DNA from 3 places in the Brevibacillus sp. SAFN-007a genome. Region 1 is predicted to be linked to each of the others. Evidence: riboswitches for the same ligand, from Rfam matches in the RefSeq annotation. Region 1 holds a riboswitch; each other region holds the start of a gene.
What was found. A riboswitch is a leader RNA that binds a small molecule or an ion and turns the genes downstream of it on or off. The one in region 1 is predicted to bind cobalamin.
Positions count from the first base shown of each region.

Region 2: it holds a riboswitch for cobalamin, as region 1 does, so the genes downstream of both, metE (5-methyltetrahydropteroyltriglutamate--homocysteine S-methyltransferase) here and ACTHO6_RS18245 (hypothetical protein) in region 1, are expected to answer to the same signal.
Region 3: it holds a riboswitch for cobalamin, as region 1 does, so the genes downstream of both, ACTHO6_RS01185 (ABC transporter substrate-binding protein) here and ACTHO6_RS18245 (hypothetical protein) in region 1, are expected to answer to the same signal.

Region 1 covers NZ_JBQCKK010000022.1:1,036-10,996, forward strand. The annotation lists gene ACTHO6_RS18240 (hypothetical protein) at 1-720, opposite strand, end outside; cobalamin riboswitch at 1,330-1,536, shown strand; gene ACTHO6_RS18245 (hypothetical protein) at 1,668-2,186, shown strand; gene ACTHO6_RS18250 (hypothetical protein) at 2,215-2,685, shown strand; gene ACTHO6_RS18255 (CbtB domain-containing protein) at 2,720-2,866, shown strand; gene ACTHO6_RS18260 (ATP-binding protein) at 2,880-4,682, shown strand; gene ACTHO6_RS18265 (murein hydrolase activator EnvC family protein) at 4,874-6,070, shown strand; gene ACTHO6_RS18270 (FixH family protein) at 6,100-6,639, shown strand; gene ACTHO6_RS18275 (TVP38/TMEM64 family protein) at 6,760-7,341, shown strand; gene ACTHO6_RS18280 (TlpA family protein disulfide reductase) at 7,338-7,856, shown strand; gene ACTHO6_RS18285 (prolipoprotein diacylglyceryl transferase family protein) at 7,858-8,577, shown strand; gene lgt (prolipoprotein diacylglyceryl transferase) at 8,574-9,350, shown strand; gene ACTHO6_RS18295 (response regulator transcription factor) at 9,390-9,961, shown strand, end outside.
Region 2 covers NZ_JBQCKK010000008.1:29,711-39,671, reverse strand. The annotation lists gene ACTHO6_RS11225 (hypothetical protein) at 1-44, opposite strand, end outside; gene ACTHO6_RS11220 (LysM peptidoglycan-binding domain-containing protein) at 361-1,644, opposite strand; gene ACTHO6_RS11215 (thioredoxin family protein) at 1,710-2,021, opposite strand; gene ACTHO6_RS11210 (hypothetical protein) at 2,196-2,477, opposite strand; gene ACTHO6_RS11205 (long-chain-fatty-acid--CoA ligase) at 2,741-4,237, opposite strand; gene ACTHO6_RS11200 (acyl-CoA thioesterase) at 4,444-4,938, opposite strand; gene metE (5-methyltetrahydropteroyltriglutamate--homocysteine S-methyltransferase) at 4,968-7,253, opposite strand; cobalamin riboswitch at 7,398-7,598, opposite strand; gene brnQ (branched-chain amino acid transport system II carrier protein) at 7,754-9,106, opposite strand; gene nrdF (class 1b ribonucleoside-diphosphate reductase subunit beta) at 9,501-9,961, opposite strand, start outside.
Region 3 covers NZ_JBQCKK010000001.1:232,421-242,381, forward strand. The annotation lists gene ACTHO6_RS01155 (ABC transporter ATP-binding protein) at 1-248, shown strand, start outside; gene ACTHO6_RS01160 (ABC transporter ATP-binding protein) at 268-1,239, shown strand; gene ACTHO6_RS01165 (ABC transporter substrate-binding protein) at 1,366-3,018, shown strand; gene ACTHO6_RS01170 (ABC transporter permease) at 3,123-4,133, shown strand; gene ACTHO6_RS01175 (ABC transporter permease) at 4,151-5,044, shown strand; gene ACTHO6_RS01180 (M24 family metallopeptidase) at 5,184-6,275, shown strand; cobalamin riboswitch at 6,292-6,498, shown strand; gene ACTHO6_RS01185 (ABC transporter substrate-binding protein) at 6,789-7,838, shown strand; gene ACTHO6_RS01190 (FecCD family ABC transporter permease) at 7,872-8,909, shown strand; gene ACTHO6_RS01195 (heme ABC transporter ATP-binding protein) at 8,906-9,712, shown strand; gene ACTHO6_RS01200 (methyltransferase domain-containing protein) at 9,709-9,961, shown strand, end outside.

The sequences.
Region 1 (9,961 bases):
GTTATCTGATCCGAAGGTCGCCTCATCATATACGTCAAAGTACTTGATTCTATAATACGGATAAGCAACCAGCTCTGTAAATCTTCCGTTCGTGTCTACCGTATTAGAATCTGTTACAGTATATTCACTTGTAACGTTAAACCCTACTCCAGCAGAAACAATTTCTGCACTGACCGAAACGTTTGCACTGAAGGTAGCCGCAACCTTTTCTGAAACTGTCAAAGTTAAGGTACCTTTGGAACCGCTTACTCTTTGAATTTCTTCAACGCCGCACGCATACGAAGTATCTGTCACAGTCACATAATCCGGTTTTAGATCTAAGTCCTGTGTGGTAACTTCGCCTTCACGATTGTTTTTGCCATCACGACTGTCTTTGTTGTATTGGTAGACTTTTTCGTCATTACTTTCTTCGAGAGGTACTCTAATTATCACACTTTTGGCCTTGAGTTTAGGGTCAGTTTTTTTTAATCCTGCTTTTTTAACAAACTCTTCCGGATTTTTAATAACAAACTCTTTATACCCTTTGTCTTTAAACACCTTAGCCTCGTACGCATCAGATGCTAAAAACTCATCGACACTCTTGCAGTTTTCAGAATCCTTCCCCTTTTTTGTTTCAACTGCATAACCTTTTTCGATTCCGCCTCCCAATAATACACTAAAAGTTAGAGTCATGATGCCAAGCAATGAAAAAGCTTTTTTGATTACTGCTTCTTTGATCATTGTTTCTACCTCCCAACATATACAAATTTACAAAATTATAACAAAATACTGGAAATATATTTGTCAATACTTAGAAATTATGGTTTTATAAGGAAAATATTTTGATTACTGCTATCCTCTTTTTATTTGAAACGATTACCGGACAGGGGCGATGGCTTTCTATACGAATCGAGACTTGAAAGTTTCGTGTCGAATCAGATTTCCGATAGTCAATTAGGATGGAGTCCTGATATAGTAATCATGTGTTAAAAAGCACGTTTGATTAAAGTGAGACAGGGAAGGTGTGTTGCTTTGGGGATTGTAGATTTGTCTAACTTAACTTGGGAACAGTTTTGGATTGGTGTTGCCTACCTTTTGACTACCGGTTCGCTTGCCAGTTTAGGAGTTGTTCGACTGTTTCAACAGTATACACGAACCTGAATCATGTTATTAGGAGCCGCTGGAGTTTGTACTGTCATATTCTTTGTGTTTATTTCCGATAACCATTTTAAGTTGGGGTAATAGTGATGCTACGGAAAAGACGATCACAGTGGAACGATGATCGTTTTATGATTTGTATTATACAAGTAACCTATAATGGACTATAATGTACATAGCTTGTTTGACAATTGAATATAGTGGAAAAAAGGTGAAACGCTGCAGCGTTTCTTAAAAGGGAAGAACGGTGCAAATCCGTCGCGGTCCCGCCACTGTTATTGGAGAGCACGCTTAGGTCACTGTGTCCTAACGGGAAGGCTTAAGCAAGCTGAATGTAGTTATTCAGCTACGTGCGTTTGATCCATGAGCCAGGAGACCTACCTTTTTTCTTGATCACAACAGTACCTACGAGGATAGGGAGGTGTGTATAGATGACGCTTGTTTTGTCGCGTCTATAGGCACTTTCTGCACATTTGTAGAAAGTGCTTTTTTGTTCGGGTTCGCCATCATAAGAAAAGGAGTAGAAAGACATGACGAAGGTGACTTTTCTAGGAATCATCGCTATCATTTTCGCTTTGATGTTTTCGAACTCACCTGTAACAGCCGGAGAATCGATAATCGCAAACGTACAGAATGAACAAGGGGGAGACGTACGCCCAGATTTGGATACCGCAGAGGTAGAACTTATGTTTGCCAATATCCAGAACGGTACTGCTCATATCTTCCTTCGTAGTCCTGAACGCAAATTCTTTTCGCCAACGGATTTTCCCATTGTGGAAGGAACGGATTTAATTGACGCGACTTTGCCGATAGAAAACGGGAAGGCAACCTTTCAGTACATGTTTCCCATTCGGGGCGATTATCATCTAAAAGTAGACGTAGTGGATGGTGAAGGAAAAGCTGCAGGAACTCACGAGCTTGTCATTACCATCAATGAGAATCCGGAAGAAGTAAAAAATGCTGTTATTTTTATTGCGATATTGGTTGCTTTTGGCTTTGTTGTCGGCTATGTCTTATCGAGAGGGAGGAAACGTGTCCATGCGGTTTAGGGTTGTACTCCTAGTTAGTGTACTGCTTATGTCAATGACAAGCTCCACTGTTTTTGCACATGGATCCGATCAAGGGGGTGGCGACCATCATGCTCGGGTCGGGGAACTGGCCTATTTTGAAGGGAAACTCGAAACGTCAGGTCAAGAAAGAGGCCCGTATGAAGTTCAGTTCCATGCGATCCGATTGGAGGACAAAGCCGAAATCATGTCAATGAAAAGCAGTTCCCCCGATGGATCATATAAATTTGCTATGCAATTCTTTGATGGAGCAGAACATGAGGTAACCATTTCGCTTGTCGATCCAGCCACAAAATCTATTCTTGCAGAGAAGAAAGTAACCGTAGAGGTAGAGGGGTTTCATCCTCCTTTTGCTTTTAAAGTCAAAACCATGGTGTTTCTACTGTCAGTTATCGCTTTTGGAATGGTTGTGGGGGTAAGTGTTACACGATGGGGAAAAACAAATCGAAAATGGAAGGGAGAGTACCCTGATGTCGCATAAGTTCGAACATGCAAAAAAATACAACGTGAAAAACATGTTCCTTTCTTTGCCGGCCCAGTTAGCCGCAGTTCTTTTTCTCGCCGGAATTGTCCTATATACCACCCTGTTCTCTGGTTATGCTCCCGTACACGATTCCCTTCATGAATTACGACATGCTCTGATGTTTATTCCATGCCATTAAGGTGGTAGAACCATTGAACACCGTCATTGTACAGCTTTTTTCAATGGCCATGCACAGGTTTGCTCATAGGCGACAAGTTAGATTGCTTGAACAAACGATTTCAATGTTCATTCGCTTATGGGAGAGGGATCCAGAGAGGTTGTTTGTCATCTTGATACAATTCAGTAAGGATTCACGCTGGGTGCTTCGCTACATAGCCGGAAGGGAACTCTATAGATTTTTGCAAGCTGGTGGAAAGAAGGCAGCGGAAATCTGGTTTACTCTGGCGGATGATGACAATTTGTATGTCCGAGAAGGGGCTGCAAAGGGTATTGTGGCAGCATCAGCCGTTAGCTTTGACGAAGTATGGTCCTTCTGGGAAAAAGCTTTCTCTCATCCTTCCGACAAGGTACGTCAAACGGCCGCCCTGACTTTTATCAAGCTTTGGGAAATTCCGTTTGTACGGGAGCGGCTTCTGTCTGTGTACTCTCATCTCCAATCTGATTCATCGGCAAAAGTAAACACAATCGTCAAGACACACATCGCCCCTCTGTTGGGAAAGAACGACAAACCTGTTGTGTTGACAAAACATTATGTCACTACGGAAGAGCTTCCTGTGCCCTCCAGGTTAATCGATCAAGTCATTGGACAAGAGCGGGCCGTAGACATTATCAAATTGGCCGCTCGACAAAAACGTTCGGTACTTCTTATTGGCGAGCCAGGCACAGGAAAAAGCATGCTGGCGAAGGCCATGTCTGAATTACTTCCCGCTTCTTCGTTGGAAGATATCATTGTGGAGTTGAACGAAGAGGAGAGAAATGTTCCACGAGTAAGAAGACTCCCGGCAGGTGAAGCGGAGAGAATTATTAAGCAACGGGAAAAGGATGTTTACACCAGTGTCTTAACTCTTCGTTGGATTGTAGGGTTTGCCTGTACTGTGTCTCTGTTTGTTTCTGTATTTTACTCCGTTACCCGAGATAATCCCATTTACATCATGGGTGGACTGTTTGCAATCCCATTGTTCTATTGGTTCGGGAAAACCATAAAAGCCAAATCCACAAGTCAATTGCCAAAATTCCTAGTAAACCATCGAAACACATCACGAGCTCCGTTCATTGATGCGACAGGACTCCACGCTGGGGCCTTACTCGGAGATGTACGTCATGACCCTTATCAATCCGGAGGATTAGAGGCGATGCCACATCACTTGGTTGAACCCGGTGCAATCCATTTGGCACACAATGGCGTACTTTTTATTGATGAAGTCTCCACTCTCTCGCTGGAATCCCAGCAGTCCCTGCTTACCGCTTTTCAGGAAAAGAAACTGAGCATCACAGGGCTTTCGCCGGGGTCAAGCGGAACAATGATTCGAACAGAACCTGTACCGTGTGACTTCCTGATGGTTCTGGCTGGTAATCTGTCGGACGTTGACAAAATTCATCCTGCTTTACGGTCAAGGATCCGCGGATACGGGTACGAAATCTACATGAAGACAACCATGGATGATACCGAAGAAAATCGCTATAAATTGACTCTGTTTGTAGCACAGGAAGTACGCAGGGACGGAAAAATCCCGCATTTCACCCGTGAAGCAGTCGAAGCTGTGATAAATAAAGCGAAGGAGATGTCCGGTTATCCAGATAAACTGACGACCCGTCTTCGAGAACTGGGAGGACTTATTCGTGCAGCAGGAGACATTGCTGTACAAGCAGATTCTCCCGTTGTTCTAGAGGAACATGTACAACAAGCACTAATCATCTGCAAGTCAATAGAAGAGCAAATGGATTCAAACCAGACATCCTCCTCCTCGTCGTTACAGGTCAGTTGCAAAGTGTAATTTCACAAACCCTTGGTCTTGTAGTAGGGAGACCAAGGGTTTTGTTTGTTTTCTTAACCTCCTTAAACTTTCGACCAGTAGAATCTATTTAAACTAATCAGCATTCCCCGAAATACCTCCATATTTTCTACACATCTTTTTCGTAAACTGTTCTTGTTCTATTAACTCTTTAATAACATTAGGAGTTACACATGAAAACAAGGGCATTTATTGCTGCACTAGCATTCTTCATTTCATGGAGCTTGATTCCGTACTCAGAAGGCTTAGCACAACAAGAGTCCGTTTCCAAGATTCAAAAGCAACTTGATGAAATTCGCGCTCAAAAGCGGAAGAAAGTCCAATCTATGAAAAACATTGATTCACAAATTCAGACGATACAAAAACAAAGCAAACAATTGGACGATGAGCTGATGGTGATTGACCTAAGAAGAAACGAGCTCCAAACCAAAATAGACCGTTTGGAAAATAGAATAGCACTGACAAAACAACAGATGGTGCAGATACATAAGGAACTGGATCAAGTTTCCAAACGGATTGCAAAACGGGAGTCGGTACTGCGGGCAAGAGTCAAAGCCATGTATGAGCAGGGATCGACAACCTATTTGGATGTAATTTTTGGTTCGAAGAGTTTTAGTGATTTTCTCCTTCGTTGGAAGATAATCCAAATGATTGTTGAACAAGACACAACAATATTGGAGGCTCACCAAAAAGACAAAGCGCTTCTCCGGCAACAGGAAGAAAAAATAAGAGCTTCGTTGTCGGTAATTGAGTCGTTGGTGGAAGAATCTGAGAATCTGAAGATCTCTCTTGATCAACAGTACAAAAAGAGTATGTTGGTAAAAGCAGCATTGAAAGAACAGCAGGCAAAACTCTCTGACATAAGGGAAGAGGAAGAACAAAACTTGCTGCAATTGATCACCGCTGAATCCAAAAAGATCGCGGAAACAAGACAAAAGAATAAGAACGTATACTCTAGTACTTATTCTGGAGGTCAACTTTTTCTCCCGTTGCCACCAAGCAGTTACCGTTTGACGTCTTCCTTTGGTTTAAGAAAAGATCCGATTACCGGGAAGTCGTCAGGGCATAATGGTCTTGATATGGCTGCTCCCAAAGGGACCGATATCTATGCCGCCGAAGACGGCGTTGTAACTGTCGCCAGTTATTTGCGCGGTTACGGAAACGTAATTGCTATCAAACATAATGAAGAAATCACCACGTTGTATGCTCACATCCGCGAAGGAGGCATTATGGTAAAAGTCGGGCAAACGGTAAAACGTGGTGAGAAAATTGCCGAGGTTGGTTCTACTGGGCGTTCTACAGGGAACCATCTCCATTTTACCGTTTACAAAAATGAGCAGGCCGTAGATCCCGACGGCTTTCTGAAGTAAGTAAGACATAAGAAGGAGGAAGTACCGAGTTGAGAATAAAGGCTATTTTGATTTGTATCGTTTTTTTATTTGTATGGACGATTACCATCCCAGGCGTGAAGGCAGATGTTGAAAACGGGTGGTATATAACCGGTATCTCGTATGATGGACCAATAATCGCACAAACGGATACCGTATTTTATGTTGGTGTCGTAGAGGCAAAGGTAAAGAATGGTGAGATGGGAGAACTCGAAAGTGCCACAGCAGTTACCGACGCACAAGTTACAGCAGTTTTCACGAAAGGCCAAGAAAAGATTGAGGCTACTCTTATTCATGAACAGAATGGCGAGTATAAGGGTGTAGTCGCATTGCCTACTGCCGGAGAATGGATCGTAAAAATAAAAGCCATCCGCGGTCACTCTGAACAAAGGCAAGTAAATCCAACCGATCAAAAATATGAGGCTGAATTCACAACCCCGTTAAAGGCTAAAGATCCGGAAAACAATTGGATGCCCGTGTATTTGTTCATACTCGTGTTTGTAGTAGCAGGAATATTGATGTTGATGTGGGTAAGAAAACGGAACCCATGACAACTAGGATGGCACGGATGATTCGTGACCATCTTTTTCTTTCCGGCGCTCCATAATTCCTACATATTTTGATTCTATACTTACCTTACAAGAAACGGATAGACGGGTTAGGAGGTCACTGTGGATTGGATTACAAACGTAGAAGCGATCGCGGAATGGTTACGGTCCTGGGGAGTGATCGCTATTGCAGGCAGTATACTGCTCAATGTGGTCATCAGTATAACGGGAGTGCTGCCTTCCATTTTTTTATCGGGAGCAAATGCAATCGTATTTGGTCTGATGGGAGGTTTTCTCGTTTCTTTGGTGGGTGAAGTGACGGGAGCAGTACTGGCATTCCAGCTCTATCGTTGGGGAGTAGGTAAGTCAAGAAAACTGAGGAAATGGTCGGAAAGCAATTGGGTACAAAGAGTCAACCAAGCTTCCCGGCTAAAGCAAATGGCAGGCATAGTCCTACTGCGGGTTAACCCCCTTTTGCCGTCCGGATTTGTCAACTTCGGTGCCTCTCTGACAAGGATATCTCTTTTGGATTTTCTGTTGGCTACATTGATCGGGAAAATTCCTTCCTTGGTTTTCGAGACGTTTGTTGGGCATGATATCGTATTTCTCTCGGAAAACAAATCCCGTTTGGCCGTATCGCTGATATTGGGAAGCCTTGTCTTCTTGATATTCTGGTCAAGACGTAAAAAGGGGGAGCATTTATGAAAAAAAGTATTGCGATTCTGTTTATTATCATGTTGGCGGTAATTGCCATCTACAACAATAACCAGACAAAAAACGGTTCACCTGACCAGATTCCCAAGATAGGATTTACAGCTCCTCATTTTTCACTGTCGTCACTGGATAACCAAACCTACCAAGTTGCCGGGAAACGCGATAAGCCGGTTATTCTGAACTTCTGGGCGTCCTGGTGTGGTCCCTGCCGGGAAGAGGTGCCATACTTAAAAGAGTTATACGAGAAGTACAAAGATCGTTTGGATTTCTACGCGATTAATCTTACAGCCAATGATGATGTTGAATCTGCAAAAGCGTTTGTAAAAGAATTTGGACTCTCGTTTCCTATTCTGCTGGATGAAACGGGTAAGATAGCAAATCTGTATCAGGTGATTTCCATTCCGACCACATACTTTATTAACACAAATGGCATCATCACACAAAAAATCATTGGTGCAACGGATCCTGGATCGTTTGAACAATACATGAAAGAGTTGGTTCGGTAACATGATGATTCGTTTATTACATCAGCTCACAAATGTCGAATGGCTTTCCATGACCTTTTCCGGATTGGTCGCTTATTTCGTGATATCGAGGCTGTTAAAAGGGGAACCGTCTCGAGAACCCATAACAGACGCTCTATTCAAAAGCGGTTTAATTGTTTTAGCCATTTGGAAGCTATCCCCACTCGTTTTACAGCCTACGTTGCTGTTGGACGAAACCTTGAACCTATTTAGTTTTTTGCTTTCCACCGGTACGGATCTAGGATTATACCTAGGTGTTGCTGCAGGAGTATGGTTTATAACCTACAAAATTCGAAAAGACAGCATACCGGCAGAAAAAATAACGGAAGTATTGCCATTCGGACTATTAAGTGGATTTGTGGTGTTTTTCCTTCTGAACCGAAGTGTCGGAACGGTGACTGAAATGCCCTGGGGAATAGCAGTTGATCAATCTTCGTACCGATATCATCCATTAGGTCTGTATCAACTCATTTTTGGAATTGCTAGTGGACTGTTGATGATATGGGCGAAAAGAAGAGGAAAGTCTGTATCATTTGGTTCATTTCTGTTGTACTTTAGTTTGTTTCAGATGACGTTGACATTCTTCCAGTATACAACACCATATTTTCTCGGTCTGTCTCTTCAGCAGCTTTTCTTCATTGTAGTTGCCGCTTTAAGCATTATATTCAACACGTATAAAAAAGAAGGGAAGGATATAACATGAAAGTCGTTCTGTTTTATCTTGGCGATTATCCAGTCCGTTCCTACGGACTCGTGGTCGTCCTAGCCATCCTCTTAGCTGTCGGGATCGCGCGATATCTGGCCAGAGATACCGTATATCGTGATCATATATCCCCGTTTGCAGTTACAGCGGTCATTTCTGCTTTAATCGGGGCAAGATTGTGGGAGGTTCTGTTTTTTCAATGGGCGTATTATTCGACTCACCCGCTGGAGATAATCGCAATTTGGAACGGTGGTTTATCTATACAGGGAGCGATTATCGGCGGTATTGCTTCCGCGATTTATTATACGTGGCGACATAAGTTGTCCTTTTGGGACTTTGTTGATACGTTGGCCCCTGCAGTTGTCTTTGGACAAGGAATAGGGCGGATTGCTTGTTTTTTGAATGGCGATGCATTTGGATCGCCGACCGGGAGTAATTTTGGAATCGTCTATCCGGAAGGGACGATTGCCTATGAACGCTACGGATCGCAACCGTTGTGGCCGGCTGAAATTTGGGAAGGACAATGGGATTTTATTATTTTTGGTATCTTGATCGCAATGAAAACAAAAAAACTTCCGAAAGGCATTCTCTTTGTTACGTACCAATCCCTGTACGCATTAGGCAGATTTGCTCTTGAATTTTTAAGAGGAGACACACCTAGGTATTTGCTCGACTGGACGGCTGCGCAATGGACTAGTTTCGCAATAATCGTATTGATGATAATGTTTGCCATCGCCATAGTTTTTCGTGAAAAAAGGGGCGACGTCTCGTAACGTATGAACGGGATAGAATGTAATAGGGAGGTGTCTTGAATGTCTTCCACTATACTCATTGTAGATGATGAACCACAGGTTCTTGAGATCCTCTCCTCATATTTAAAAAAGGACGGGTATCACGTCATAACATCAGAAAACGGGAAGGAAGCAATCGAGTTAGCATTAACATACCCTATTGGATTACTTGTTTTGGACCTGATGCTCCCAGATATTAACGGCGAAGAGGTATGTAAAGAGATCCGAAAACATTCTCGGGTTCCCATCTTGATGTTAACGGCGAAAAGCGGTGAATCAGACCGAATCAAAGGATTGGAACTTGGTGCAGACGATTATCTGGTAAAGCCATTTAGCCCACGTGAGTTAGTTGCTCGAGTTAGAGCCATTTTAAGGAGGAGCGGAGAATACCAAACGCTTAGTGATCACATCCAAATTGGTGAGTTGGCAATTTCACTAACCTACAAAACTGTCACGAAGAATGGGATACCTGTAGAATTAACTCCTAATGAATTTCGTTTACTCACAACATTAATCCGGCACCCTGGACGCACTTGGAGCAGGGAAGAACTAGTTTCGGAGGTTTTAGGGCTTGATTTTCATGGTAGTGATCG
Region 2 (9,961 bases), on a different contig from region 1:
TTTTGCACATCCTCTTTACTGTGATCCAGCTTGCATTCTCCCATCGTTCTACTCCTTTCCCCGTATTCCTGTTCCATCATACCACGATTGCTCCCAATCGAAAACGTGACCGGTCCATGGCGTCCGGCGGCCCGGCCTTGCCGCCGCAGCACGCGCGAACCAACGAGCGAAGCGGTGTGATGGGACAGCCTGGCTGCTCCCGCTCGCACCGGGCCGCCGGACGGCTAGCAGGCGGTACACGCTTCGCCGCAAGCGGTGCCAGACAAAAGGCGTGCGAGCAAGCATGCCGCAACAGACAGACTTGCAACCTTGCAACGCAAGAAGGCGTACAAGCCGGAAAATGGATTGCACGCCTTCTCGCTACGCCCGTTTGCGGACGCGGAAGTTGCTTTCGATCAACAGCCAGTTTTGCGGAAACGGCAAACCGAGCTTCCAGTAGCTGACTCCCCGCAGGCCCAGCTGCTTCACCAGATCGAACTTGGCTTGAATCGACCGGGCGTCCTCGAACCATACCTCATGCCGTTTGCCGTCTCCATCCGTATAGTGGAAAAACGGCGCCTGCGCCCGGTAGTCGTAGCGGATGACGGCGTTTTCCCGCGCCGCCAAGGCAATCGCTGCCTGCGGACTCAATGCCCGTGCCGTCGTCCCTTGTTCATACGGCAGCGTCCAGTCGTAGCCGTACAAGTTTTGGCCCATCAAAATTTTTTCTGCGGGCATTTCGGTCAGCGCGTACTGGAGAACGCGCCGCACAGGCCCGATCGGCGACACGGCCATCGGCGGCCCGCCGCTGTAGCCCCACTCATACGTCATGATGACGACAAAGTCGGCAATCTCGCCAATCGCCCGGTAATCGTGGGCGCTGTACCATCTGCCTTGCTGCTCGGCGCTCGTCTTCGGCGCCAAAGCGACGGAAATCATCATCCCCTGAGCGTGCGCCCGATCGCGCGCCCTGCGCAAAAAGCGGATGTACGCCTCGCGATCCCCAGCGGGGAGCGCCTCCATATCGAAATGGATGTCCCCCATCCCAAGTTCTCTCGCCGTTTGAAAAATGTTGTCGAGTACCTTGTTTTGCAGCTCTTGATCGTTCAGGATCAACCCGCCCAGCTCCGTGCTGAACTGGTCGTTTTCCAGGTTGGTGACGACGAGCATCAGCACAACCTGGTTTTCTCTTGCAATGGCGGGAAAATCGTTCAATGGCGGCCGGGCCAGCGTACCGTCCCGCCTGATCCGAAAGCTGAACGGCGCCAGGTACGTCAGATGCGGGGCCGCTGTGCGCACATCCGCTTCCAGGGCGGCCGATACCGTCCGACGCGGCTCGGCGTACGCATTGAAATCCGCCGCTCGGCGCGGGCGGGGCGGGATGTACAAGCGCTGCCCGATTTGCAGCGGACGGTACTGGGATATGTTGTTGACGCGGGCCAGCTCGGCTGCGCTGATCTGGTACCGCTGCCCGATCGTATACAGCGTGTCTCCCTGCCTGACCCAGTAGTAGCTGCCGACAATCGGAATCACCATCGCCTGTCCCACGACAAGTTTGCCCGGATCGGGCAGCTCATTCGCTTCCGCGATTGCCGCTGCCGTCGTCCCATAGGCTGCGGCGATTCCGGTCAACGTCTGTCCTTCTTCCACGACATGGATTTGCATGCGTCTCCCCCTTCGCAATAGGTGTCTCTCTTCTTGTATTCAGCGCGAAGGGGATAGGTGTTTGTCTACACGAGTGTTTTCAGCACGTCGTACAAATAAGCGACGGAGCGCAGCGCATAATGCCTGCCTGTAACCTGCTCCCCGCGAAACAGGAACAGGGCCGGGACGCTCGTGATTTGCAGTCGCTCTGCGAGGGCTGCGGCCGTGTTGATGTTGAGCTGGTACAGCGGAAGCTGCCCCGGGAGCGCTTCCCTGGTGACGTGCAGCATCCGCTCCGCCAGCTTGCACGTGCCGCACATGGGGGTGTAGATGAACAAGGCGAAGGGCTTGTTTTGTTGGCAGAGGCGGTGGAGCGTGGCGGTGTCGATTTCTTGCATCTGGCGCCTTCCCTTCTTTTTTCTTGATTCTTCATGCTAGGCATGTCGGGAATGCCTTGTCAATGGGAAGAATGCCTAAAGCCTTCGCAACAGGGGAGACCTTCATTCCTTCATCCATGATCTGCATCACGGCAGCAATTCAACCTGGCTTTTTTGAAAGTTTGCATACACGCTCTAATACAATACGGTAATAGCGATGACAAAAACAATGAGCGCAAAAAATAAAACCGCAAAAATGATGCCCCATAAAGCTTCTTGTTTTTGATTATGGGCGGAGTGAATATGGAGTATTTTTTTTAAAGCAATGAACCCTATTAAGACGATTAGCCCGATAAGAAACGTGTATACCGCTGTGTAGTATAACGTTATTTCTTCTAGCGTGACAAAAATGATAACTAGAACTGTTAGCCAAATGAGTGAATAGATTGCGATGATTCTTGACATGATTTTGTTCATGTATACCTCCTTATTTTCAAAAAAATTCACATACATCCATTTTTCCTCAAGGTGTAAACGTATAGATTTCCTTTCCATGTTTCCGGATAACTCATATACTTTTGGCCATTAGCTACCATAAAAAATGCACCCCCTAAGTTCATCGGTAAACCGCGGGGGTTTTTCCAATGTCTACCTTAAGGAGTACACTTCACGTGCGGGTCTGCTCTTTTCCTTCTACCTACCACAATCAGATAAAACCACCACATGCGCCCAAGCGCAGGTCACTTGCGCAAGCTGCGGCGCAAAATTTTGCCCGTGCTGTTTTTCGGCAGCTCCGGCACGATTTCGACCAGGCGCGGCACTTTGTACTTCGCCAATTTATCCTGGCAGAACGCGACGATGTCTTCCTGGGACACCGCTACTTCCTTGAGCGCGACAAACGCTTTGACTGCTTCGCCGTGCACTTCATCCGGCACCCCGATCACCGCCGCCTCGATAATCGCCGGATGCTGGTAGAGGACCTCCTCCACCTCGCGCGGGTAGACGTTGTAGCCGTCGACGAGAATCATGTCTTTTTTGCGGTCTACGATGTACACATACCCTTCCTCGTCCATCCATGCCATGTCGCCGGTATGCAGCCAACCGTTTTTGAGCGTGGCGGCCGTATCCTCCGGCAGTCCCAAATAACCGAGCATGACATTCGGACCTTGCACCACCAGCTCGCCGACTTCGCCACGCGGCAGCTCGTTGCCCTCCGGATCGACGACCTTGTTCACGACATGGGGGATGTTCACTCCGACCGAGCCAGGCTTCCGCGTCCCGCGCAGCGGATTGAAGGCGGTCGCCGGAGCGGCCTCGGACAGACCGTAGCCTTCCAAAATCATCACTTCGTACTTGGCTTCGAACTTGTGCAAAAGCTCGACGGGCATGGAAGCGCCGCCCGAGCAGCAGATACGGACGGAAGCGAAATCTTCCTTCGTCGCATTCGGCAGTTGGAGCATGTAGTTGTACATCGTCGGCACGCCCGCAAAGCAGGTCGCTTTTTGCTCGCGGATCGTTTGGACTACTTCTACCGGATGGAAGCGCGGAATGATAATCATGGATGCCCCGTAGCGAATGGGGCCATTCAGGCAGACCGTCATGCAAAACACGTGGAACATCGGCAGCACGGCCACCACCCGATCCTCGGGGAGCAGCTCGAACAAAATGCCCATCGCCTCCGCATTGGAAGCCATGTTGCGGTGAGAGAGCATCGCGCCCTTCGGCTGTCCAGTCGTGCCGGACGTGTAGAGAATCACAGCGAGATCGTCTTCGTGTCGCTCTGGCTCGACAAAGCTGCCATCCCCCGCTTGTGCCACCTGCTCCAGCGTCAGTCCGTTGCCTGTCGCCTCTGTGTAGATGAGATGGTTCACATGCTCCAGTTGTTCCTTCAGGGGGGTGAGGACAGGTTCGAGCGCAGCGAGGGCGATCACGGCTTTTGCCTGGCTGTTGGCGAGGATAAAGCTGATCTCTCTCGGCGTGTAGATCGGATTCATCGGGACGACGGCAGCGCCTGTCCGCAAAATCGCATAGTAAGCGCTTACAAACTGCGGCCGATTGTCCATGATGAGCGCCACAGCGTCTCCTTTTCCGATCCCGAGCTTGGCCAAGCCGGAGGCCAGCTTATCCACTTGCTGATCCAGCTCCCGGTACGTGGCTGTCTCTCCCGAAAAGATGTAGGCGGGACGGTCCGGGAAAGTTTGTGCGCTTTGTCGCAAATTTTCATTCAAATGATACATGACCTTCTACCCCCTTTTCAGAAAATTTTAACACTCCAAACGCGCAGGAGAAAGCTTTTCTTTTCGGAGACGGTAGAGAGCTGCGCGAGGAAGCGGGACGGTTCTCGTGCCACGCCTACGTGCCTCTCCCAGCAAAAAAGCCCTCAACCTGCGGTGAGGGCTTTTGCCATGGCTCTGTTGCTTTCGGCTGTTTCTTGCCCGGATGGCTACAACTCCGCCTTCCGCTGCTTCCTCAGCGCGTAGCGATGCTTTGCCTGTTCATGCTGGATACGTTCCTCCTCGGTCTCCGGGATGACGGCGGGCACCAGCGTCGGCTTTCCCTGCTCGTCGAGGGCAATCATCGTCAGGTACGCTCTTGCTGTCATGCGTTTCTCGCCTGTCAACAGATTTTCCGACTCCACCTTCACGAACACTTCCATCGACGTGTTGTGCGTCCAGGTGACGTACCCTTCGAGATTGATCGCTTCCCCTGTCTTGATCGGGGCCAGAAAATCGAACGAATCGCTGGACGCAGTGACGACCGGCTTGCGGCAATGGCGCATCGCCGCGATGCAGGCGATCTTGTCGACGTACGCCATGACCTTGCCGCCAAAGATCGTATGGTGATGGTTCGTATCCGGCGGGAACACGAGGTCCGTCAAAAAGGTTCGCGACTGTCCGACAGGCCGTGCTTCTGTGACGATCTGTGCTTCTGTTGCCATCTGTGCTGCTCCTTCCTCTCGCTCCTCGCTCATGCTTTTTGTGTCAAGCGGTTTCGCACCGCGTGTGTCGCTTGCACCATGTTTTTCAGCGATGCGATGGTCTCCTCTCTTCCCCGCGTCTTCAGCCCGCAATCCGGATTGATCCAAAATTGTCCTGGCGGCAAGACTTGCACACCGCGGGACACCATCTCCTCGATCTCGGCCACAGAGGGAACGCGCGGGCTGTGGATATCGTAGACGCCGAGGCCGATTCCTTTGTCGTACGTGCTTGTCTCGAATACAGAGACCAGCTCGCCGTGGCTGCGGGAGGTTTCGATCGAGATGACGTCGGCATCCAGTTCGCTGATGACATCAATGAAGTCATGGAATTCGCAATAGCACATATGCGTATGAATTTGCGTGGTCGGCTCGACAGTCGAGGTGGCGACCCGGAACGACTGGACCGCCCAGTCCAGATACGCGGCTCTGTCTGCCTGCTTGAGCGGCAAGCCTTCCCGCAGTGCCGGCTCATCCACCTGGATCATGCGAATGCCCGCTGCTTCCAGGGCCTCGACTTCTTTGCGCAGCGCCAACGCAATCTGCTCGCACACTTCCTGGCGGGGAACGTCGTCGCGCACGAACGACCAGTTCAAAATCGTAACAGGACCAGTCAACATCCCTTTTACTGGTTTCTCCGTCAACGACTGGGCATACACGCTCTCCTTGACCGTCATCGGGGAGACGAACTGCACGTCGCCGTAGATGACAGGCGGCTTGACGCAACGGGAGCCGTACGACTGCACCCAGCCGTTTTTGGTGAACACGAAGCCGTCGAGCTTTTCGCCGAAATATTCCACCATGTCTGTCCGCTCGAACTCGCCGTGCACCAGCACATCCAGGCCGATCTGTTCCTGAATGGCGATCCACTCGCGGATTTGCTCCTGAATGAACGCATCGTACTGTTCGACGGTCGCCTTTCCTTTTTTGAACTGCTGTCTGGCCTGGCGAACCTCTGTCGTCTGCGGAAAGCTGCCGATGGTCGTCGTGGGCAGCAGCGGAAGCTTCCACGTCGCCTGTTGAAGCTCGCGACGCTTATGAAACGGCACTGTCCGTTTGGCCGCTGTCGATTTCAGCTCTTTTCTCGCCTCTTGCACTTCCGGGCGGTTCCGTGCCGGAGATTGGGCCAAGCGCAGCAAGTCTATTTCGTTCTGGGCGATTTCCTTCGAGATCACATACTTTCCATATTGGAAACCTTGGACTAACAAGCGCACTTCCGCCAACTTCTCATCGGCAAACGCCAATGCGACGCGCACTTCCTCGGGCAAATCGGTTTCGTCCTCTACCGTGACAGGAACGTGCAGCAAGCTGCTGGACGGCTGAACCCATATCCGGTCTGGCGCTACCACTTCGCTCAACGCTTTGACCAGCTCCCACTTTTCCTCCAGCGCCGAACGCCAAATGTTGCGCCCGTCGATGACACCCGCGCCAAGCACCTTGTCCTGCGGGAAACCGTGCGTCGTCAGGTTCGCGAGGTTTGTCTTTTTCCCGTGAACGAAATCCAGGCCCAAGCCGTGAACAGGCAGGGCAATCAGCTCCTCGTACCAATCCACCGCTTCAAAGTACGTCTGGACCATCAGTTTGAGATGCGGCAGCGCCTGGCTGAACTGCTCGTATACCCGGCGAATGATAGCTTTGTCATCGGCGGTGACGTCGAGAACAAACGCCGGCTCATCCATCTGGACCCACTCCACGCCGTGCAACTCCAGCTCTCGCAGGACGTCCAGGTACAGCGGCACGATCTGGTCGACGACACGCGCAAATTCGTCTTTGGCATAGCCTTTGGACAGCTTGACAAACGTATACGGACCGACAATGACAGGCTTGCCCGCGATTCCCAGCTGATCCCTCGCCTCCAGGTACGCTTGCAGCGGTCTGTTTTCCGTCAGGACAGGCGCTCGCTCGCCGAACTCGGGGACGATGTAGTGGTAGTTCGTATTGAACCACTTCGTCATTTCGCAGGCGACCGCTTCCTTGTTGCCGCGCGCCATGGCAAAATACGTAGCCAGCGGCACGGGGCCACCCGCATACGGGAACCGTTTCGGAATCAAACCGAACATGACCGCCATATCGAGCATGTGATCGTAGAACGTAAAGTCGTTGACCGGAATCTGCTCAATCCCCTTTTTTTGCTGTTGGACCAGATGCTGCTTGCGAATGTGCTCCATGTGCGTAAGGAAGGTCGTCTCATCCAGCTTTCCTGCCCAAAAAGACTCCAGCGCCTTTTTCCACTCGCGATCCTTGCCGATGCGCGGATAGCCCAAATTGCTGCTTTTCATCTGCTTCCTCTCCATCCTTTGCGATCATTTTTCGATTCTGCCCAAGAAAAAAAGGCATCTCCAACGATCAGAAAGAACGTTAGAAATGCCAAATAAGCATGGAAATCACAGCATCCTAACACCTCCCTATCTCCCGTAGGTTAAGCAGTGTTGTCGAAACAGGCAGGTCTCCTGACTTGAGGATCATGATTTGCCCAACGCCTTCCCAGTCTGTCTCGACCAGTGGCCAAAAGTTGGGCAAACTCCCCTCATACAGTGGCGGGACCGTGTCGGATTCTCACCGACTTCCCTTTTCATCCTTGCGCCGATTTTCATCGCCAAGGAACCTGTTCCCACTCCTATGAAATTGTCAGAGAAAGAGCATGTGTCCCAAACACATGCGGGACACACCTTTCTTCATACAGTACCACGTAAACCAGTTTTTGTCATGCTAAACTATTTCCATTTCCCAAAATGATGCTAAAGTTCAGGCTGCTTCCGCGCAACGCGCTTCGCCCTCCCTATTGCTTGGTCAGGCGAAGCTCCCGCGCACGCAGCGAAGGCTTGCGGATCAGGTAAACGATGTAGCCGCCAACGCCACCGACCAGCGCGGGAAGCAGCCATCCCAGCCCGATCGTGTACATCGGCAAGTAACGTGTAAAGAGATCGTTAATCACCGCGAGCTGAACCCCGGCAGCATTCAGCCCGTCAAACAGGCTGACGAAAAACGTAGCGAGCAGGCTGCCTTGATACACCTCTGGCCGCCCGCCGAACCCTTGATGCAAAAACGTCAAAAAGATCAGCGAAATGGCGATCGGGTACATCGTGGTCAAGATCGGAACGGACACCTTGATGAGCGTGGTCAATCCGATATTGGCGACAAGGGTACTGAAAATAGCCAGAATCACGGCAAACTGCTTATGGGAAATACGCGGAAACAAGGTGTGGAAATACGACGAGCACGCCGTAATCAGTCCGACGCTGGTCGTCAGGCACGCCGCCGTAATCATCAGACCGAGCAGCAGACCGCCGTAAGAACCGAAATAATAATTCGACACTTTGGCCAAAATTTGCGCGCCGTTTTCCAGATGACCCAGCTTGGCCACACTGGACGCGCCCATGTAGGAAAGCACCGTGTAGAAAAACGCCAGGAGTACGCCTGCAATCAGCGTTGCTTTGGCGCACGTCAGCAAAATTTCCTTTTTGGCCGTAACTCCTTTTCCCTTGATCGCATTGACGACGATGATCCCAAACACAAACGCGCCGAGAGCGTCCAAGGTCAAATACCCGTCCTGGAAGCCTTTGAAAAACGCCTTGGTCTGGTAATCCCCCACCGGCGCTTGCAACTCGCCAATCGGGTTCACCATCGCCGTCAGGACGATAATCCCGATAAAAGTCAGCTTCATCGGTGTCAAGACTTTTCCGACTACATTGATAATTTTTCCAGGATTGAGCGACAACAGGCAAGCGAGCGTAAAGAACAAAACGGTGAAGACCATCAGCGGCACAGGACCGGCCTGTTCCGATAGAAACGGCTTGATCCCGATCTCAAACGAAACATTCCCGGAACGCGGGATCGCGAAAAACGGCCCGATCGCCAGGTAAAGCAAAATCGTGAAAACGAGGCCGAACAGCGGATGAACACGGCTGGCAAGCGAACGCAAATCGTCTTTGCCTGAATACACCAACGCTGTAATAGCCAAAAGCGGCAGCCCGACCCCTGTCACGAGAAAGCCTGCGTTGGCTTCCCAGACATTGGTTCCCGCCATTTGCCCCAGCATCGGGGGAAAAATCAGATTGCCTGCGCCGAAAAACAGCGCAAACAGCATGAACCCGATGATGAGGATAAACGAATACGAAACTTTTTGCTGCATGACAAAAACCTCCTGTGATGAAAAACAAAGGGTTATTTCAACAACCCTCAGATTAGTGAAAAAATTCACGAAGTCTACGGGCTTGTCCAAGTTCCAGCTAAACTGGATATCCTTGGATCTATTGTCAGATAAATCAGTCGGACAAGCACATGACTTCATGACCTGGGACTCTCGCCGTTGCGTTTGGCCGTTCCCGCCGAAACCTCTCTCTCTTTGACCCGTTAGCAACGAAAAGAGCCGACACATCATTTATATATAACATAAATAAGAGGGAAAAGGTATTTCAAAATGAAGAATTCTTTCGTTTTTTTCAGTAAAATAATATTTACCGAAAAATTTTCCGCAGAGCAAAAAAGACTGCCGTCGCTAGACAGCAGCCTTTTGAAACGATCGTTTACCTGGTTTCATCGAAACGAAAATCGTCATCAGTCAGCGGCTCGACGTTGATCGTGCGGACGTAGCCATTTCCTTTTTTCGAGAAGAAATCGTGCTGCTTGGTGTGCGTCCGGATTCCGTTCAGGACGATCGGATTGACGTCCTCCTCCGGGAAGAACGGCTCCAGTCCCAAATTCATCAGCGCCTTGTTCGCATTGTAGCGCACGTAGGCCAATACCTCATCGGCCAGCCCGATCTCCGTGTACAGGGAGACGGTATACGCTTCTTCATTTTCGTGCAGCTCATGCAAGAGCGCGTACAGCTCTTCTTTGACCGCTGCCTGCTCTACGACGCTGAGGCGATGGTACACCTCCTGCGCGAGTACGCCGACGTACAGGCCGTGAATGCTCTCGTCCCGCACGATCAGGTCGATAATCTCGCCGCTGCTCGTCATCTTGCCCTGCCCGGCCAAAAAGAGCG
Region 3 (9,961 bases), on a different contig from region 1:
TCCGCACGATTTTGAAAAAGCCCAAGCATCCGTACACAAAAGGATTGCTCCAATCCTTGCCCAAGCTGGAAGAGTCGCGGGAGAGGCTCTACTCCATCCCGGGGAACGTGCCGATTCCAGGCTCGCTTACGGTCGGATGCCGCTTTGCCCCCCGCTGCGAGCAGGCGACAGATCTGTGCCGCAGCGAAATGCCGCAGCTAAAAGCAGTCGGGGACAATCATCTGTCCCGTTGCTGGCTGAGCGAATAACCCGAGAGGAGCATGCCCGTTGACAGAAGAACTGCTCGTCGTAAAAAACCTGAAAAAATATTATCCCATCACAGGCGGCATCCTGGGCGGGGAAGTAGGCGTCGTGAAGGCGGTAGACGATGTTTCGTTTACGGTCAAGCGCGGGGAGACACTGGGACTGGTCGGAGAGAGCGGCTGTGGCAAGTCGACGACCGGGCGATCGCTTTTGCGGCTGATCGAGCCGACTGCGGGTGAAGTGACGTTTGATGGCGTGAACGTGACCGCGCTTTCAGCGGAGGAGATGCGCAAAATGCGCCGCGATATGCAAATCGTTTTCCAGGACCCGTTCGCTTCCCTGAATCCTCGTCACAATATTGAGAAGATTCTGGAAGAACCGCTGGTCGTTCACGGGATCGGAACGAGTGCCGAACGCAAACGAAAAGTACGGGAAATGCTGGAGGTCGTGGGGCTGAGCAGCTATCACGCCAGGCGTTATCCGCACCAGTTCAGCGGAGGGCAGCGCCAGCGGATCGGAATTGCCCGGGCGCTCATGCTCAATCCGAAGCTGATTGTGGCCGATGAGCCTGTATCTGCGCTCGATGTGTCCATTCAGTCGCAAGTGCTCAATCTCATGCAAGATTTGCAGCGAGAGATGGGCCTCACCTACTTGTTCATTGCCCATGACCTGAGTGTCGTGCGGCATATCAGTGATCGGGTGGGCGTGATGTACCTCGGCCGGATCGTGGAATTGACCACGAGCAGCCAGCTTTACACGAATCCGCTCCATCCGTATACCAAAGCTTTGCTGTCTGCCGTGCCGACGCCGGACCCCGACGCTGTACGGGAGCGGGTGATTTTGCAAGGAGACGTGCCAAGCCCTGCGAATCCGCCCGGCGGCTGTACGTTCCATACGCGCTGTCCGCATGTGACAGAGGAATGCCGCTCTGTTCGTCCCGCTTTTCGGGATGTGGGCAACGGGCACTTTGTGGCTTGTCATTTGTACAAGCAGTAAACCGTGCCGGGGGTGTCCGCCTGCTGACATGGATGCCTTGTTAAAGGGGGGATGCGAGGCAGGAGCGTCAAGAGTGACCACCTATCCAAGTAACATGTTTTCACTTTAGTAGAGGGGGATGTTTTCATGAAGAAGAGAGTTCTCTCCGCAGCCATGACCAGCCTGTTGGCGCTGGCCATGTTGCTTGCCGGGTGCAGCGGTTCGCAAACGACACAAGGGCAGGCAGAACAGCCAAAAACAGAAACGCCGGCATCCGAGCCAGCGAAATCGGGCCCCAAGCAATTGATCGTGGGTCGCGGCGGCGACTCCGTAGGTCTCGATCCGATTGCCCAGACCGATGGCGAATCGTTCAAGGTGACGGAAAACATTTTCGACACCCTGGTCGGCTATGCGGAAGATAGCACAGAGGTAGTGCCTTCCCTGGCGGAGAAGTGGGAAATCTCGCCGGATGGACTGACGTACACGTTCCACCTGCGCAGCGGCGTGAAGTTCCACGACGGCACGGATTTCAATGCGGAAGCGGTCAAATGGAACTTCGAGCGCTGGAGCGACAAGAACCATCCGCAGCATAACAAGGAAGGCTTCGAATACTACAACGACATGTTCGGCGGCTACAAAGGCGACGAAACCCACGTCATCAAGAGTGTAGAAGCCGTTGACGCGCAAACGGTGAAATTCACCCTGAATCGCCCGCTTGCTCCGTTCATTCAAAACCTGGGCATGTCCTGCTTCGCCATTGCCTCTCCTAAAGCGGTGCAGGAGATGGGACCTGAGAAGTTCAACGAAAATCCGGTAGGAACCGGGCCGTTCAAGTTCAAAGAGTGGAAGCGCAACGACACGATTACGCTGGAGAAAAACCCGGACTATTGGAACGCTGGCTACCCTAAGCTCGACAAGCTGGTGTTCAAGGTCATTCCGGAAAATACCGCTCGTCTGACCGCGCTGACCTCCGGGGAGATCGACTTGATGGACGGCCTGAACCCGGATGACGCGGAAACGGTGAAAGGCAACAGCGATCTGCAACTGATCCTGCGTCCGTCCATGAACATCGGTTTTGTCGGCTTTAACGTCGAGAAAAAGCCGCTGGACAATCCGAAAGTTCGCGAAGCGCTCGCCTATGCGATCAACAAACCGGCGATCATCGAAGCGTTTTTCGCCGGACTGGGACAACCGGCTGTGAACCCGATGCCGCCTTCCATCTGGGGGCACAACAGCAACATCAAGGATCGTGAGTACAACATCGACAAGGCGAAGCAGCTTCTGGCGGAAGCCGGCTTCCCGAACGGCTTCAAAATCAAGTTCTGGGCGATGCCAGTTGCTCGTCCGTACATGCCGGATGGCGTGAAAATTGCCGAGGCCATTCAGCAAGATCTGAAAAAGATTGGCGTAGAAGCAGAAATCGTCACGATGGAATGGGCGGCGTATCTGGACAAAACCAAGGTAGGCGAGCAGGAAATGTTCCTCTTGGGCTGGACGGGCGACAACGGAGACCCGGACAACTTCCTGGCGACCTTGCTGGATAAAAACAACATCGGCGGCAACAACCGTACACGCTGGGCCAATGAAGAAGCGCACAAGCTCTTGATGGCAGCCCAGTCTGCAACGACGAAGGAAGAGCGTGAGAAGCTGTATCTGCAAGTGCAGGAAATCATTTTCAAGGACGTGCCGCTGGTGCCGCTGGCTCACTCTACGCCAGCGCTGGCAGCCAAGGCAAACGTAATCAACTACAAGCCGCATCCAAAAGGCTCCGAAAGCCTGGAGAAGGTTGACTTGAAGTAATATCCGCATGGATTCGATGAGCAAGCAGGGTAAGAGGAGCGACCCTCTTCTTGCCCTTTCTTTCTTCCTATTCCGTCATTATTTTTGGTAAGGAAAGCGAGGAGATGGCGTTGCTATCCTACAGCATCCGAAGAATTCTTATGCTCATCCCCGTTCTACTGGGCATGTCCATCGTCGTATTTTCCATCATACGCGCCATCCCAGGTGATCCGGCTCTGACCATATTGGGAGAGAAAGCAAGTCCAAAAGCGATTGAAGATTTACGGGAAGTTTTAGGGTTGAACAATCCGTGGTACGTGCAATATGTGGACTATTTGAAGCAAATTCTCACCGGAGATCTGGGGGTTTCCCTGCATTCCGGAGCCAGCATCACGCAAGAAATCGGCCCGTATTTGGCCGCCACCACTGAGCTGACGATTGTCAGCATGCTGTTCGCTGTCATCATCGGGGTGAACGCAGGAATCTTGTCCGCGTGGAAACAAAACTCTTGGTTTGACTACTGTGCGATGCTGATTGCCTTGATTGGTGTTTCCATGCCCATTTTTTGGCTAGGTTTGATGGAGCAGTGGTTCTTTGCGCAAGAACTGAAATGGCTGCCATCCGTTGGTCGCGACAATTCGCGTAATCCTGTAGAGGCCATTACGCACTTCTATATACTGGACACCATTATGGCTGGACGGTGGGATCAGCTGTGGGAGGTCATCAAGCATTTGATCCTGCCGGGAGTGGCTTTGGGGACGATTCCGATGGCGATTATCGCCCGGATTACCCGTTCGAGCATGCTGGAAGTGATGCGTGCCGATTACGTGCGGACCGCCCGGGCAAAAGGCTTGGCGCAGTTTTGGGTCGTGTACAAGCACGCGCTGAAAAATGCAATGATTCCCGTTCTCACGGTGATCGGCCTGCAAACCGGCTTGCTTTTGGGCGGAGCGGTGCTGACCGAAACGATTTTTGGCTGGCCGGGCGTCGGCCGCTACATTTTCACGGCGATTGGCAACCGGGACTATCCGGTGATTCAATCCGGTATCTTGGTGATCGCTACGATTTTTGTCTTGATTAATCTTCTGGTCGACCTTCTGTACGCTTATATCGATCCGCGCATTAAATACCGCTAGGGGAGGGACGATGAGACATGGCAGAGACACAAGTACAGACAGTATCCCTGAGAGTAAAAGAGGAAGAAGTTGTCTCTCCTTGGCGGGAAGCTTGGAGAGCGTTGCGCAAAAACAAGCTCGCGATGGCGGGGCTGGCGATCATTCTGTTTTTTGTGACAGTAGCCGTCTTTGCGCCAGTGATTGCTCCGTACCCGTACGATGAGGGAGAACTGGTGATGAAAAACAAGCCGCCGTCCGAGGAGCATTGGTTTGGGACGGATTACAACGGGCGGGATGTGTTCAGCCGCGTCGTTTACGGCGCACGCATCTCCTTGTGGGTCGGGACCTTCTCGGTGATCGGCTCCGTCGTGGCTGGCACGATTTTGGGTCTGTTGGCGGGCTTTTACGGCAGATGGATCGATACCGTCATCTCTCGCGTGTTTGATATTATGCTGGCGTTTCCGAGCATTCTATTGGCGATTGCGATCGTCGCCATCTTGGGGCCTTCCCTGCAAAATGCGCTGCTGGCCATTGCCATCATCAATATCCCGACCTTTGGGCGTCTCGTGCGTTCGCGCGTACTCAGCCTGAAGGAAGAGGAGTTCGTCATGGCGGCGCGCGCCATCGGGATGAAGGATTCGCGCATTCTCATGCAGCACATCTTGCCAAACAGCCTGGCGCCGATCATCGTGACAGGCACGATGGGGATTGCCACCGCGATTATTGAAGCGGCAGCGCTCGGCTTCCTGGGCCTCGGTGCCCAAGCGCCGGAGCCGGAGTGGGGCAAAATGCTCTCCGATTCCCGCCAGTACATTCAGAAGGCGCCGTGGACGGTCATTTTTCCGGGGCTGTCGATCATGCTGACCGTTCTCGGCTTTAACCTGATCGGAGACGGGATGCGGGATGCGCTTGACCCGCGGATGAAAAACTAGCGTGCGATCACAGGGGCAAAACGGGCAAACGGGGAAGGCAGTCCGTTTGCCTCTTTTTTTGTTCCGTCCCGCTCTTCTTTTTTGGGGAAAGAAATGGTATTCTCGAGGAAGAATCTTGTCGAAAGCGAAGGTGACGCAGGTGTATTTGGAGCGCATTTCGAAACTGCACAATTTTTTGACCAAGCAACAGCTCGACGCGGCAGTCATCACCTCTCCCAAGCACGTTTCCTATTTGACCGGCTTTTTTACCGATCCGCACGAACGGTTTATGGGGCTGATTGTTCCGGCCCAGGGCGACCCATCCCTGATCGTTCCCGCCCTTGACCGCGAAGCGGCACAAGCGGCTTCGACTGTTCAGACGATTCACACACATACGGATATTGAGAATCCGTACGAGCTGCTCAAGCGCGTATTGCCAGCGAACCTGAAGAAGCTGGGTATCGAAAAAAGCCACATGACCGTAGAGCGTTACGAGGCGATCGGACAAGTTGTCTGTGCAGAGAGCTACGTGGATGTGGAAGAGCCGCTCCGCGAAATGCGCCTGATGAAAACGCCGGATGAAGTGGCCCGTATAAAAAAGGCGGTACAATTGATTGAAGATACACTCCGCGAGACGCTGAAAACATTCCGAATCGGCCAGACCGAACAGGAAATCGTCGCGGAGCTGGAATACCAGATGAAGCGTCTGGGAGCGGACGGCCCGTCTTTTTCCACGATGGTTTTGGCGGGGGAAAAGTCGGCCTTGCCGCACGGAACACCTGGTTCGCGCAAGGTGCAGGAAGGCGATTTGCTCCTGTTTGACATCGGGGTAGCAGCGGACGGCTACGTTTCCGATATTACCCGTACGTTTGCGGTCGGCCAGATCAGCGAGCAACTGCGCGACATATACGAAACGGTGCTGGCAGCGAACGAGGCGGCGATTGCCGAGGTGCGTCCAGGGGTGACGTTTGCCCATCTCGACCAGACCGCGCGCGACGTTATTACTGCAAAAGGCTACGGCGACTATTTCATTCACCGTCTGGGGCACGGCCTCGGAATGGACGTGCACGAATATCCGTCCGTACATGGGCAAAACCAGGAAACGCTGCGCCCAGGCATGGTCTTCACGATTGAACCGGGGGTGTACGTGCCGGGAGTAGGCGGCGTGCGCATCGAGGACGATGTGGTGGTCACCGAAACGGGCGTGGACGTGCTGAGCCAGTTCCCGAAGACACTGACGGTGATCGGATAAGTTTTTCCCGATGACAATTGGATAGCAATCTGATGGTGCTGCCCGGAATCGCTTGGTTCCGCCAGCTTAAAAGGGAAGTCCGGTGAAAATCCGGCGCGGTCCCGCCACTGTAACGAGGAGTGTCCGGCCAAAAAGCCACTGTTTTTCGCGCGACGAAAAATGGGAAGGCGGCTGGGGACGATGATTCGTAAGCCAGGAGACCTGCCATGAGATGATGTGCAATCGACCCACGAGGATGGGACAGATGTGGAAGCAGACCAGGAACAGGCGCTGTAGCAGCGCTGATTCTATAGGTATGCCTGCGTATGTCGAGCACCTCCCGATTGGAAAACTGGGGGGTGCTTTTTTCTATGAACACCCCCGTGGCAGTCGAGGCTGGGAAAGGGGTGATGCAGCTGTCGAGTTGCCAAACAAGCAGGCTCTCTGTATAGTAAAGTTGTAATTCGTATTCATTACGATTTACATAACGCTTCATTTTCAGCATGCCAACAACAAAAGAAGAGGGGTTACCAGATGAGTGCAATCCGTATGAGAAAAAAAGCTTTCCACGCTTTCGGGATGGCTGCGCTGACAGCGATCCTGCTGCTTTTGTCCGCATGTGGCTCTACAGCACCTGCTGCGACCGAATCCACGGGGGCGAATGCTGGCTCGGAGCAAACGGCCCAGCCTGCTGCTGACAACAAGCCCGTCACGATTGTGACCAACGGAATCGAGATGACGTACCCGGAAGCGCCCAAACGCGCTGTCACGATGAACCAGCACGTAACCGAAGTCATGCTCGCGCTGGGTCTGGCTGACAAAATGGTCGGAACCGCGTACCTGGACGACCACATTTTGCCTGAGCTGAAAGCCGATTACGACAAGGTGCCTGTCCTGTCCGACAAGTATCCGACCAAAGAGGTGCTTTTGGCCGCAAACCCTGATTTCGTTTACGCAGGCTGGAAAAGCGCATTTGGCGACAAAGGCGTCGGCTCGATGGAGGATCTGGAAAAAATGGGGATCAAATCGTACCTGCAAGAGTCCTCGAACAAGCCGGGTCCGACGATTGACGACGTGTTCGCGGATATTCGAAACATCGGCCGCATTTTCCGTGTAGAAGACAGAGCGAACGAACTGATTGGCAAAATGAAAGCGGAAATCGAGCAAACCGTAAGCAAAATCGGCAAGGTGGACAAGCCGCTGAACGTATTCGTGTACGACAGCGGAGAAGACCAGCCGTTGACCGCTGCCAACAACTACATGACGGCCCTGATTCACGCGGCAGGCGGCAAAAACGTGTTCGACGACATTCAAAAAGGCTGGGCGACCGTCAGCTGGGAAGAAGTCGTGAACCGCAAGCCGGACGTCATCGTCGTGGTCGACTACGGCGACAAAACCATCGAGCAAAAACAAAACTTCCTGTTGTCCAAAAAGGAACTGGCTGACGTGCCAGCGATCCAGAACAAGCGTCTGATCGTGCTGCCGTTGTCCGCAGCGTCCGAAGGGGTCCGCGCCCCCATCGCGCTGAAAATTCTCGCGGAAGGTCTGTACCCGGATACATTCCAATTAAGAAGCGGCTGCTAAGAGAAGGAGGGAACGGCCCTGCACAAGATCAAGATGCCCTTCATCATCGTTGCCCTGCTGATCGGGCTTGTCGTCTCGATTACGTTTGCGGTGACACTCGGCTCGGTGGAAATCAAACCAGCGACGGTATGGAAAATTGCCTTGGCGAATCTCCCGCTGGTTCATCAATGGGTGGAAGTGGATTGGTCAAAAGGAGAACAGACCATTATCTGGGACATTCGGTTTCCCCGCGTCCTGCTGGGGGCTGTCGTCGGGGCCGGCCTGTCTGTTGTAGGGGTGGCGATCCAGTCTCTGGTTCGCAACTCCCTCGCAGATCCGTACATATTGGGAGTCTCCTCGGGCGCATCGGCCGGAGCGACGCTGGTCATTTTGTTCGGAGCATTCAGCATGTACGGACAATTCGCGCTTTCCTTCGGTGCGTTCACCGGATCGCTCGTCTCGATCCTGCTTATTTTTACCTTGTCCCGCATCGGCGGGCAAAACTCGACGGTGCGTCTGCTCATGGCCGGCATCGCGATATCCGCCATCCTGTCTGCGATCACCAGCCTGATTATTTTTTCTGCGCCCAACGAGCACGGCATCCGCTCTGTCCTGTTCTGGATGAGCGGCAGTCTGGCCGGAGGGAAGTGGGAGTATTTGACCATCCCGACGTTGATTGTCGTCATCTGTCTGCTTGTCCTGTTGACGCAATACCGTTCGCTCAATGCGATGCTGATGGGCGAAGAAGCGGCGGGGACGCTGGGCGTCAACACGGTGCGATTTCGCAAGCTGCTGCTCATCATGACCGCGCTTTTGACGGGCGTCATCGTCTCGATCAGCGGTTCCATCGGCTTTGTCGGCTTGATGATGCCGCATATCGTACGCGTCATCGTCGGCTCGGACCATCGGCGCGTCCTTCCTGTCAGCGCCTTGCTCGGGGCCATTTTCCTGATTTGGGCGGACGTGATCGCCCGGCTTGCGTTTGCGCCGGAAGAGCTGCCAATCGGGATTATCACGGCGCTGTGCGGCGGTCCGTTCTTTCTTTGGCTGATGATGCGCAGCTCATATTCTTTCGGAGGTAGCGGGCGATGAATCTGCATGTGGAGAACATTTCGATCGAGCTGGAGAAAAAAACGATTTTGCGCGACGTGAGCCTGACGGTTCGCTCCGGCGAATTTGTGGGGCTGATCGGGCCGAATGGCAGCGGAAAGTCCACCCTGCTCAAAAGCATTTACCGGGCGCTTGCGCCACGCAGCGGATTTATTTCCCTGGACGGGGCGGACGTGTACCAGCTTACCGCCCGGCAAAATGCGCAGCGCATGGCGGTCGTGCGCCAGGAGTCGTCCATCGAGTTTGATTTTACCGTCATGGAAATCGTCATGATGGGGCGCTCTCCCCATAAACGGCTGTTTCAAACCGATACCCCGGCGGACAGCCGCATCTGTGAGGAGGCGCTGGCGCGGGTCGGCATGCAGGCGTACGCCTCGCGCAGCTTTTTTTCCTTGTCTGGCGGAGAAAAGCAACGCGTGCTGATTGCAAGAGCGCTGGTCCAGCAAGCCGGGTTTCTCGTCCTGGACGAGCCGACCAACCATCTGGACGTCCGGTACCAGCTACAGGTGATGGATCTGGTCAAGACGCTCGGGATTACCGTGTTTTCCTCGCTGCATGATCTGAATATCGCCGCCATGTACTGCGATCGGCTGTACGTCATGCGCGACGGGGAACTGGTTGCTTCCGGCACGCCGGAAGAAGTGCTTGAACCCGCGTTGATTCGCGACGTTTTCGGGGTAGAGACAGAGGTGGTCACCCATCCGATCACGGGGAAAAAACACGTGTATTTCTTTTCGGAAGCCGTTCGCATCCAACCATCGCGACAGGAGGTCAAAGCACAATGAGCGTGTACAGTTGCCGCGTATGCAAGTTCCGCTATGACGAATGGATTGGCGATACGAAAAACGGCGTCCCGCCAAGGGTGCCTTTTTCGCATTTGGCAGGCTCGGTCTGTACGACCTGTGGGATGCAAGGGGAAGGGCGGCATGTGCGCCTTCCGGAGGCCACATACTCCGGATTGGAAGCCACCTATTACGACCAGTTTGCCGGAAAAGCGGGCATCGCGTTTTACCGCGACTGGCTGCTGCAAGAAG